One region of the Geobacillus sp. LYN3 genome, then DNA from elsewhere that is predicted to be linked to it. Evidence: a T-box and tRNA genes for the amino acid it is inferred to sense, from the RefSeq annotation. Region 1 holds a T-box; the other holds one or more tRNA genes.
What was found. A T-box is a leader RNA that pairs with one kind of tRNA and senses whether it is charged. The one in region 1 lies ahead of serS (serine--tRNA ligase), so its partner is inferred to be a tRNA-Ser.

Region 1 (6,583 bases):
AACACGATAAGGAAGTCCAAGCAGTTGCAAAATTCTCTCTGCTTGATTTGTTAACTTTTCTAATTCGTCATATGAATCTTCCGGTTTCACAAATTTCACCAGCTCTACTTTATTGAATTGATGCTGGCGAATAAGCCCTCTTGTATCACGTCCAGCAGAACCAGCTTCGGCGCGGAAACATGCACTATAAGCAACATAGTAAATCGGCAAATCTTCCGCGGATAAAATTTCATCACGATGTAAATTTGTCACAGGCACCTCTGCTGTCGGAATTAAAAAGTAATCGTCTGTTTCGATACGGAATGCGTCTTCTTCAAATTTTGGCAATTGTCCTGTTCCCGTCATACTCGCCCGATTGACAAGGTACGGAGGCAATATCTCTTGATAGCCAAACTCCTCGATATGAACATCAAGCATAAAGTTAATTAACGCGCGCTCCAGGCGGGCGCCGAGTCCTTTATAAAAGACAAAGCGGCTTCCTGTTACTTTCGCGGCCCGTTCAAAATCAAGAATACCGAGCTGTTCGGCAATATCCCAGTGCGGTTTCGGTTCAAATGAAAACGAACGCGGTTCCCCCCATTTGCGGACTTCGACATTATCTTCTTCCGAGTTTCCAACGGGCACCGATTCATGCGGGATATTTGGAATAGACAATAATAACGCATTTAGTTCCTCTTCCACTTGGCGGATTTCATCATCCATGGCTTTAATGCGATCCCCTACATCCCGCATCTCGGCAATGAGATGATCAGCATCTTTTTTCTCGCGTTTCAATACGGCGATTTGTTGGGATACTTCATTTCGTTTATTTTTTAGTTCTTCTGCTTTTGCGATTAATTCGCGGCGCTTTTTGTCTAGCTCTTCAAAGCGATCGATATTTGTTAAATCTTCGCCGCGCTTTAGAAGCTTTTCTTTTACTTCTTCAAAATGATTGCGCAAATATTTGACATCAAGCATCAACGATACCTCCTTTTTTATTATTATTATAAAATAAAAACTCCCGTCCCCAAAAAGGGACGAGAGTAATCCCGCGTTGCCACCCTAATTGAAGACGAGGCTGTCTTCCGCTTGAATCGATAACGGCGAAAAGCCGAAAATGCTTACTAGCTTGCGCGTTCGGCATTTTACTCCAGGATGGATTCACAAGTGTTTCCCATCGGTTTGCACCACCCACCGACTCTCTGGAGAGAAACGACCTTGCTACTAGTTCCTTTCATCGCTTTAGCGCTATGCGATTTTCATATGCCTGTTTGTACCAATAATGTACTATAAGTTTTTTTGAAACGCAACTCTTTTTATGCTTTCGCTTCTTTCACCATATTGAGAAAATATTGTGTCATACGATAGTCATCGGTCAATTCAGGATGGAACGAGCATCCTAGAAACTGCCCTTGTCTTGCCGCAACAATACGTCCTTCATATTTCGCCAAAACTTCGACGTCCTCTCCTACTTCCACAATATGTGGAGCGCGGATAAATACACCGATAAAATCATCGGCAACGCCAGCAATCGAAAGCTCGGCTTCAAAACTTTCACGTTGACGGCCAAAAGAATTGCGTTCCACCGTAATATCCATCAATCCTAGATGCGGCTCATCATAACCGACGATTCGTTTCGCTAACAAAATGAGGCCAGCGCACGTGCCGAACATCGGCTTTCCCGCTGCAGCAAACTGTTTTAACGGCTCGATGAATCCGTATTTATCCATCAAACGGCGCATCGTCGTACTTTCGCCGCCAGGAAGAATAAGGCCGTCAATTTCCTCTAATTGCTCTATTTTTTTTACGACCACTGCCTCAGCACCGCACGCTTCAATGGAACGAACATGTTCTTGTACGGCGCCTTGTAAGCCAAGCACTCCAATTTTCATCATAACGTCTACTCCTTTACTTACCAACCACGCTCTTGCATACGTTGTTCTGGCAATAGTGACGCGACATCAATACCGCGCATTGCGCTGCCTAATCCTTTGGATAAATGAGCGATCAGCTCGTAATCTTCATAATGAGCTGTCGCCTCAACGATCGCCCGCGCATATTTTTCTGGATTTTCCGATTTAAAAATGCCAGAACCGACAAATACCCCATCTGCACCTAAATGCATCATCAATGCCGCGTCAGCTGGAGTCGCGATACCGCCTGCGGCAAAGTTGACGACAGGGAGGCGGCCTAACCGCTTAATTTCGCGCAATACTTCGACCGGAGCACCTAAATTCTTCGCTTCTGTCACAAGCTCGTCTTCACTCATGCTGACAACTTTGCGTATTTGCGCATTTACTTTGCGCATATGACGCACTGCCTCGACAATGTTTCCTGTTCCTGGTTCTCCTTTTGTGCGAAGCATCGATGCCCCTTCAGCAATGCGGCGCGCCGCTTCTCCTAAGTCGCGACAACCGCAAACAAATGGAACGGTAAATTGTCTTTTATCAATATGGAATTCTTCATCAGCTGGTGTTAATACTTCACTCTCATCAATATAATCAACACCTAACGCCTCAAGGACGCGTGCTTCGACGTAATGACCGATACGCGCTTTGGCCATAACAGGAATCGATACGGCCTTCATCACTTCTTCAATGACCGTTGGATCTGCCATGCGCGCGACACCGCCAGCGGCACGAATATCAGCAGGGACGCGTTCCAATGCCATCACCGCTACTGCACCGGCTGCCTCTGCGATTTTCGCCTGTTCCGCATTCACCACGTCCATGATGACGCCGCCTTTTTGCATTTCCGCCATTCCCCGTTTTACACGATCTGTACCTGTAATTGCCACTTGTCATTCCTCCTTGTTTCACTATGCCGTTACACTGTGATGGTTAACCCTAAAACACCACAGTGTTTACAATGGATGATTACATTTTTTTATTTTACCTCAATTTTTAAAAAAATCACAATAGAAAAAAGCTCCCTAAAAAGGAAGGAGCTTTTAAAACCAGCCTTTGACCGTTTTTACTACGCTTGTCCATACATCGCCAAACAGCCCGCCAATTCCTCTCACTGCAAGCACAAACCAGTTTGCTTTTTCAACATTGTTCTTTGCAACAATATCGACACTTACATTCTTTTTCATTTCCGGACTTAAAAAGCTATATCCCTCTTCTCCTTTGTATTGCAATGTCATATATCCGACTTTTTCACCTTTTTTTATAGGTGCGACTAATTCACCTTTGTCTGTTAATTTCTTTTGATCAAAAACATATACAGGACGATAGTTTTTTTCCTCTCCGTTTTTCACGACAAGAAAAAACGGCTTATCGGTTACGATGGCAACCGACTTTTCTTTTCCTTTCACTACCGGTAGCGTCGATTTTCCTTTTAGTTGATATCCTTTCGGGTATAGCTTTTTGATAGAGTAATTGCTAAATCCATAGTGAAGCAGTTTTTCCGTTTGTTCAAATCGAGCTTCGATGGTCGATTTTCCGTTGCTTTTTGCATTCATCACTACTGTAATGAAACGAACGCCATCTCGTTCCGCTGTTCCGGTAAAACAGTATCCAGCAAATTCGGTATAACCTGTTTTTAATCCGTCTACCCCTTCATATTCGCGAACGAGTCCAGGCAGCATCCAGTTCCAGTTATCCATCTTAATTTGATCATCGGTTCCTTCGCGAAATATTTTCCGAGGAGTACTTGCTGTTTCCAATACTTCTGGATATTCTTTCAACAAATGATACGCTAGTGTGGCGACGGAACGGGCAGACATCACATTCTCTTCTCTCTCGTTCGTTCCTTCCGGATGAAACCCTTTTAAATCTTCATTGCTTAATCCCGTGGAGTTGACAAATTTATATCCCTTAAGTCCTAATTGTTTCGCCTTTTCATTCATCATTTTGACAAAGTTTTGTTCCGAACCACCGACAATTTCGGCAATAGCTACCGTTGCAGCGTTGGCGGAATAAATCGCCATCGCTTCGTAAAGCTCACGAACAGTGTATTTTTCGTCTTTTCGTAAAGGAACGTTGGATAAAGAGCGATCTTGCGAAAGACGATAAACGTAGTCGCTTGGTGTATATTGCTGATCCCATTTTACCCGTTTTTCTTTAATTGCTTCTAACAGCAAATACTCGGTCATCATTTTGGTCATGCTAGCAATCCCGAGAACTGTATCAATATTTTTTTGATACAAAATTCTCCCTGTATTTGCATCCACAAGGATCGCCGCATCTGCTTCGATATTTAGCGGATCGCTTGCTGCTTTTGCCACACGAAATGGCAACAGGCTCAAAAATAGAGAAATAATAAGTAAACTGATCAACATTTTATGTTTGATGTTTTTCACTGTCACACCCTCCTCACACAAACGTTATTGTAACACACTCCAGTGCAAAAAAATAGACGGAGAAGCTTTTCTCCGCCTAAGTTAGGTCAATAGACATATATTAAGAAAGAGAATAGTTTGGTGCTTCTTTCGTAATTTGCACATCATGCGGATGGCTTTCTCGCAATCCGGCACTCGTCATGCGAATAAATTGCGTCTTTTCTCGTAGTTCTTCTAAATTTCTTGTTCCGCAATACCCCATTCCTGCACGTAAACCGCCGACAAGCTGATAAATCGTGTCAGCTAAAGGTCCTTTGTAAGGAACGCGCCCTTCAATTCCTTCAGGAACAAACTTTTTATTATCCTCTTGAAAATAACGGTCTTTGCTTCCTTTTTCCATCGCAGCAACAGATCCCATTCCGCGATACACTTTAAATCTTCTTCCTTGATAAATTTCCGTTTCTCCAGGGCTTTCTGATACTCCGGCTAAAAGGCTGCCCAACATGACCGCGTGTGCCCCTGCTGCCAATGCTTTTACAATATCGCCGGAATATTTAATTCCGCCATCGGCGATGATCGGGACGCCATATTTACGGGCTTCTGTCGCACAGTCATATATTGCCGTAATTTGCGGTACACCGACTCCCGCGACAACGCGCGTCGTACAGATCGACCCAGGGCCAATTCCGACTTTAATGATGTTCGCTCCTGCCTCGATCAAGTCGCGTGTCGCCTCCGCTGTCGCGACATTTCCAGCGATAATATTTAAGTCTGGATATTGTTCGCGAATTTTACGCACCGTTTCAAGGACGCCTTTGGAATGGCCATGCGCCGTGTCCACGACAATGACGTCAACATTTGCTTCTACCAGCTTTTTCACGCGAATCATCGTATCAGCTGTAACACCAACAGCTGCCCCTACAAGAAGCCGTCCTTTCGCGTCTTTTGCAGAATTTGGAAACTCGATTACTTTTTCAATATCTTTAATCGTAATAAGTCCTTTTAGTACTCCGTTTTCATCGACAAGCGGCAATTTTTCAACTTTGTACTTTTGTAAAATCTTTTCTGCTTCTTCTAGTGTCGTTCCGACCGGGGCTGTGATTAAATTTTCTTTTGTCATTACATCGGCGATTTTAATGGAATAGTCTTGGATGAAACGCAAATCACGATTTGTAATAATGCCAACGAGCTTTTGCTCTTCCTCATTATTGACAATCGGCACGCCAGAAATACGATATTTACTCATTAAATGTTCCGCATCGTATACTTGATGTTCAGGGGTTAAGAAAAATGGATCCGTAATAACTCCTCGCTCCGAACGTTTCACTTTGTCTACTTGCTCTGCTTGCTGCTCGATGGACATATTTTTATGGATAATCCCAAGCCCACCTTGTCTTGCCATGGCAATTGCCATTTCTGCTTCGGTTACCGTATCCATTCCTGCGCTAATAATCGGGATGTTCAACTGTAATGTTTCGCTTAACTTTGTAGTCACATCTACATCACGAGGCAATACATCTGATTTTGCAGGAATAAGGAGCACATCGTCAAACGTTAATCCTTCTTTAGCAAATTTCGATTCCCACATGTTTTCTCCCCCTTGTCCGGAAAATTATTATTAGTAGCTTATCAACTGGTTAAACTACTGTCAAGGAATAGAGAAAATGTTCAACTTTTCAGTTATTTTGTTAAAAAATTCATGGTAGGGGGATAGAAATGTTGGATGACAGAAACATTCCAAACAAATTTATCGTATTTCATTCGGCAGATATAGCTCAACAACTGCTTTATCAATGCTATGTAAAACAAGAAAGAGAAGATGCTATGCAAAAAAGCTACACGAACTGCTATCCATTTCTTTATTATTTAGAACACGGCCAAAACTTTTATTCAACCGCACGCCATGCGCCTTTATCGATTAAGCCTGTTCTTTTATTTTACGGAATGGTACAACTTTTAAAAGCTTGCCTGCTTACTGTCGATGCAGATTATCCTGAGTCTACTTCCGTTTTAGCACACGGAGTCTCAACAAGAAAAAGAAAAAAACAAGGATATGAATTTTTAGATGACGAAGTAAAGGTACAAAAAAACGGCTTGTTCACTCATTTTTCTGAAAAAATGTTTCATGTGAAACAAACAACAGGAGAAAAATTTCGAATGGTTACGTTACTGCAAAGAATATGCGAACTACATGAATCACTTTTCATATTTAACGATAAAAAAATATTGTCTATAGAAGTTATACATAACTCTTCTCTCAATTCCATTGCGATTCCGATAGAAATTTTAGATCATTACCATATGACGTTAAATCGCTTTATT
Region 2 (4,353 bases), 240 kb from region 1:
CTATTTTTATTTTTAGTCATGGAGGGGTAAGGATTTGTTAAATAGAGAAGCGTTGATGGACCTGATAGCGAATGAATTACATTTGTCCACAAAGCAAGTTAGCAATGTGATTTCTCTTTCTGAGGAAGGAAATACGGTGCCGTTTATTGCCCGCTATCGGAAAGAGATGACAGGCGCCTTAGATGAAGTGCAAATTCGTGATATTTTGGAGAAATGGAATTACCTACAAAACTTAGAACAGCGGAAAGAAGAAGTCCTTCGCCTTATTGATGAACAAGGAAAACTAACGGATGATCTAAAAAACGCGATCATCAATGCTACGAAACTGCAGCAAGTGGAAGATTTGTATCGTCCTTATAGACAAAAACGACGTACAAAAGCCACCATTGCCAAGGAAAAAGGGTTAGAGCCTCTTGCGGAATGGTTATGGACGTGTCCAATGAGGCCGCGGCCGGAAGAAAAAGCGCAAGAGTTTATTCAACCAGAAAAAGAAGTACGTACCGTCGAAGAGGCGCTTCAAGGTGCGAAAGACATCATCGCTGAAAAGGTATCGGATGATGCACAATTTCGCCAATGGATTCGCCAGCACACATGGAAAAAAGGCGTGATCATATCGACTGTCAAAGAGTCGGAAAATGATGAGAAAAAAGTATATGAAATGTATTACGAATATGAAGAGCCAGTACATAGGATTGTTCCGCATCGTGTATTAGCGCTCAATCGCGGCGAAAAAGAAGGAGTGTTGCGTGTTTCCATTCAGGCGCCGGTAGAAGATATTATGACATACTTACAAAAGCACATTATTACAAATCCGCAATCTCCCGCCGCTTCCCTCCTTTCTGAAGCGATTGAGGACGGCTACAAAAGGCTTATTGAACCGTCAATCGAGCGGGATATTCGCAATGAATTAACCGAAAAAGCGGAAGAGCGGGCGATTCATATTTTTGCGGAGAACTTACGCAAGCTATTGCTTCAGCCGCCGTTAAAAGGGAAGATTGTTCTTGGTATAGACCCTGCCTATCGAACGGGATGCAAGCTGGCGGTGGTCGACGAAACAGGCAAATTGCTGAAAATCGATGTCATTTACCCTCATCCCCCGCAGCAACAGATAGAAGAAGCGAGAGAAAAGTTAATCCGCATTATCGAAGAATATCATGTCGAAATGATTGCCATTGGGAACGGAACTGCCTCAAGGGAAACGGAGCAATTTGTGGCGGACACCTTAAAACAAGTAGATAAAGAAATTTTTTACCTTATTGTCAATGAAGCGGGAGCGAGCGTCTATTCCGCCTCTGACCTTGCCCGTCAAGAGTTTCCAGATTTACAGGTAGAAGAACGGAGCGCAGTTTCGATCGCAAGGCGTGTACAAGACCCGCTTGCCGAACTGGTGAAAATTGATCCAAAATCAGTAGGAGTTGGCCAATATCAGCACGACGTTTCACAAAAAAAATTAGCGCAATCATTGCAGTTTGTCGTGGAAACCGTTGTTAACCAAGTTGGCGTCAACGTCAACACTGCCTCCGTCTCTTTATTGCAATACGTATCAGGGCTTACGAAAACAGTATCGGAAAATATCGTAAAACGCCGTGAGGAACAAGGAAAATTTAAAAACCGCGAGGAATTAAAATCGATACCGCGGCTTGGTGCTAAAACATATGAACAGTGTATCGGATTTTTACGCATTATTGATGGAGACGAACCGCTCGACCGTACGCCGATTCATCCTGAGCGGTATGAAGAAGTGAAAAGGCTGTTGCACCAAATTGGTTTTACAACTGAACATATCGGAAGTGAAGAGCTTCGTCAGGCATTGCAATCTCTTTCCATTCCTGACACGGCTGCTGAACTTGGCATCGGAGAATTGACATTACAAGACATTATCGACGCTTTAATTCGTCCAGAACGTGATCCTCGCGATGAGCTGCCAAAGCCGTTATTACGAAAAGACATTTTAAAAATGGAAGATTTAAAAAGAGGAATGGAGTTAGAAGGAACGGTGCGGAACGTCGTCGATTTCGGAGCGTTTGTGGATATTGGGGTTAAGCAGGATGGGCTTGTTCACATTTCAAAATTAAGCAAGCAATATGTACGTCATCCGCTTGACGTTGTATCAGTAGGCGATGTGGTAAAAGTTTGGGTTGACAATGTAGATCTCGATAAAGGAAGAATTTCTTTATCTATGATTCCACCGGAAGAATCAGAAAAAACACTGCTTTCATGAGCAGTGTTTTTTCTGATAAAAAAACCAGCATTGATTTAGCAATTTGATTTGGTAACGATTTTTTTCATAATAGGCTCGTCTCATTTGATTTTTTAACCATGTTGGCATAACAGTCGACCTCCTGTAACAGAAAGGTTAGTATATAATGTATGTATGGTTGGTCTGTCCTGTGTCAAAAAAGTAAGGAGTAACGAAAATGAAACAAAGTGATTTGCAACGGCTTGTCGAAAGAGTGTCTTTACAATTTTTCAAAAAACCGTTCAAACATACAGCGACATTCAATCCAAGGCTTCGAACAACGGGAGGACGTTACATATTACAAACTCATAACATTGAACTAAATAAAAAATATTACGAAGCGTTCGGAGAAGAAGAGCTTATTGCCATTATTAAGCATGAATTATGCCATTACCATCTTCATTTGGAAGGAAAAGGATATCGACATCGTGACCAAGACTTTCGTGATTTATTACGACAAGTTCAGGCTCCCCGCTATTGTCGGCCACTCCCTCAGCAAGCACAACAAAGAACAAAAAAAGTTTACGTGTATGTTTGTTCTAAGTGCAGTTTAAAATATAGACGGAAAAAGCGGGTCAATACAGACAAGTATGTTTGTGGACAATGTGGCGGAAAACTAATGTTGGATAACGGCGGAGAAATATGAAAGCACGTTTGCCGTAGTTTCATTTTTGTGCATTTATAGGCAAGCCTAAAAAAACAAACAATATTTTTTGTTAAAAAAGTGTTGACAGCTATTGTTTGTATATGCTAAATTATAAAAGCCGTCGCCAAAAGGCGATGGATGATAAATGAATATAAAAGCTATTGACAACCATCACTCAGCTCAATATAATAAAGAATGTCGATTGTCCAAGTCCATAAGTAATTAGGAAGCGATGAAAAAGTTTGCTATGATTTTTATTCCGCAATAGCTCAGCGATGAGCGATACTTCTATGAATTTGCTACGAGTTGCCTCGATGCATCCAACAACTTTGAGTTCGCTAGCAGAGGAAGAGGCAACGAACTGGAAAGTTATGATGTTTTGCAACAAGATAACTACATTTCCCTTTATTCCGCAATAGCTCAGCGGTAGAGCAACCGGCTGTTAACCGGTAGGTCGTAGGTTCGAATCCTACTTGCGGAGCCATTGGAGAAGTACCCAAGTGGCTGAAGGGGACGGTTTGCTAAACCGTTAGGTCGTGTCTTTACGGCGCGCGGGTTCAAATCCCGCCTTCTCCGCCACTTTTGATATATTTTGTCGTGGCCCGTTGGTCAAGTGGTTAAGACACCGCCCTTTCACGGCGGTAACACGGGTTCGAATCCCGTACGGGTCACTGCTGATGGGTGTTGGGGTCTATAAAGCACCAACCCCATTTTATTGATGGTCCCGTAGTGTAGTGGTTAACACGCCTGCCTGTCACGCAGGAGATCGCGGGTTCGAGTCCCGTCGGGACCGCCATTTAGATACTTTATTTACATTGGGCTATAGCCAAGCGGTAAGGCAACGGACTTTGACTCCGTGATGCGCTGGTTCGAATCCAGCTAGCCCAGCCATGAGCCATTAGCTCAGTAGGTAGAGCATCTGACTTTTAATCAGAGGGTCGGAGGTTCGAGTCCTCCATGGCTCATTTTTGCGGGTGTGGCGGAATTGGCAGACGCACCAGACTTAGGATCTGGCGCCTTACGGCGTGGGGGTTCAAGTCCCTCCACCCGCACCACTAACTTAATAAATATGCGGTCGTGGCGGAATGGCAGACGCGCTAGGTTGAGGGCCTAGTGGGGGCAACCCCGTGGAGGTTCAAGTCCTCTCGACCGCATAAATACAAAAAATACTTGTGATTTATTTCAGGAAGTGCTAAAATATAATTCGTTGTTTCCAAAATCAATATTTGCGCTCGTAGCTCAATTGGATAGAGCATCTGACTACGGATCAGAAGGTTAGGGGTTCGAATCCTCTCGAGCGCGCCATTTCGGGAAGTAGCTCAGCTTGGTAGAGCACATGGTTTGGGACCATGGGGTCGCAGGTTCGAATCCTGTCTTCCCGATTTATTTAATCTTAATGAATAAACATGCGGGTGTAGTTTAGTGGTAAAACCTCAGCCTTCCAAGCTGATGTCGTGGGTTCGATTCC

Region 2: it encodes a tRNA-Ser, which carries the amino acid that the T-box ahead of serS (serine--tRNA ligase) is inferred to sense. The anticodon was not compared.

What each region holds. Positions count from the first base shown of each region.
Region 1 covers NZ_QCWL01000001.1:447,332-453,914, forward strand. Annotated here, with positions in the region: gene serS (serine--tRNA ligase) at 1-957, opposite strand, end outside; T-box leader at 1,010-1,226, opposite strand; gene pdxT (pyridoxal 5'-phosphate synthase glutaminase subunit PdxT) at 1,296-1,874, opposite strand; gene pdxS (pyridoxal 5'-phosphate synthase lyase subunit PdxS) at 1,892-2,776, opposite strand; gene DCC82_RS02385 (serine hydrolase) at 2,930-4,261, opposite strand; gene guaB (IMP dehydrogenase) at 4,383-5,849, opposite strand; gene DCC82_RS02395 (YaaC family protein) at 5,978-6,583, shown strand, end outside.
Region 2 covers NZ_QCWL01000001.1:687,882-692,234, forward strand. Annotated here, with positions in the region: gene DCC82_RS03575 (Tex family protein) at 56-2,221, shown strand; gene cmpA (cortex morphogenetic protein CmpA) at 2,216-2,329, opposite strand; gene DCC82_RS03585 (SprT family protein) at 2,418-2,885, shown strand; tRNA gene DCC82_RS03590 (tRNA-Asn) at 3,295-3,369, shown strand; tRNA gene DCC82_RS03595 (tRNA-Ser) at 3,372-3,464, shown strand; tRNA gene DCC82_RS03600 (tRNA-Glu) at 3,485-3,556, shown strand; tRNA gene DCC82_RS03605 (tRNA-Asp) at 3,606-3,681, shown strand; tRNA gene DCC82_RS03610 (tRNA-Gln) at 3,702-3,776, shown strand; tRNA gene DCC82_RS03615 (tRNA-Lys) at 3,778-3,850, shown strand; tRNA gene DCC82_RS03620 (tRNA-Leu) at 3,856-3,940, shown strand; tRNA gene DCC82_RS03625 (tRNA-Leu) at 3,957-4,039, shown strand; tRNA gene DCC82_RS03630 (tRNA-Arg) at 4,114-4,190, shown strand; tRNA gene DCC82_RS03635 (tRNA-Pro) at 4,194-4,267, shown strand; tRNA gene DCC82_RS03640 (tRNA-Gly) at 4,294-4,353, shown strand, end outside.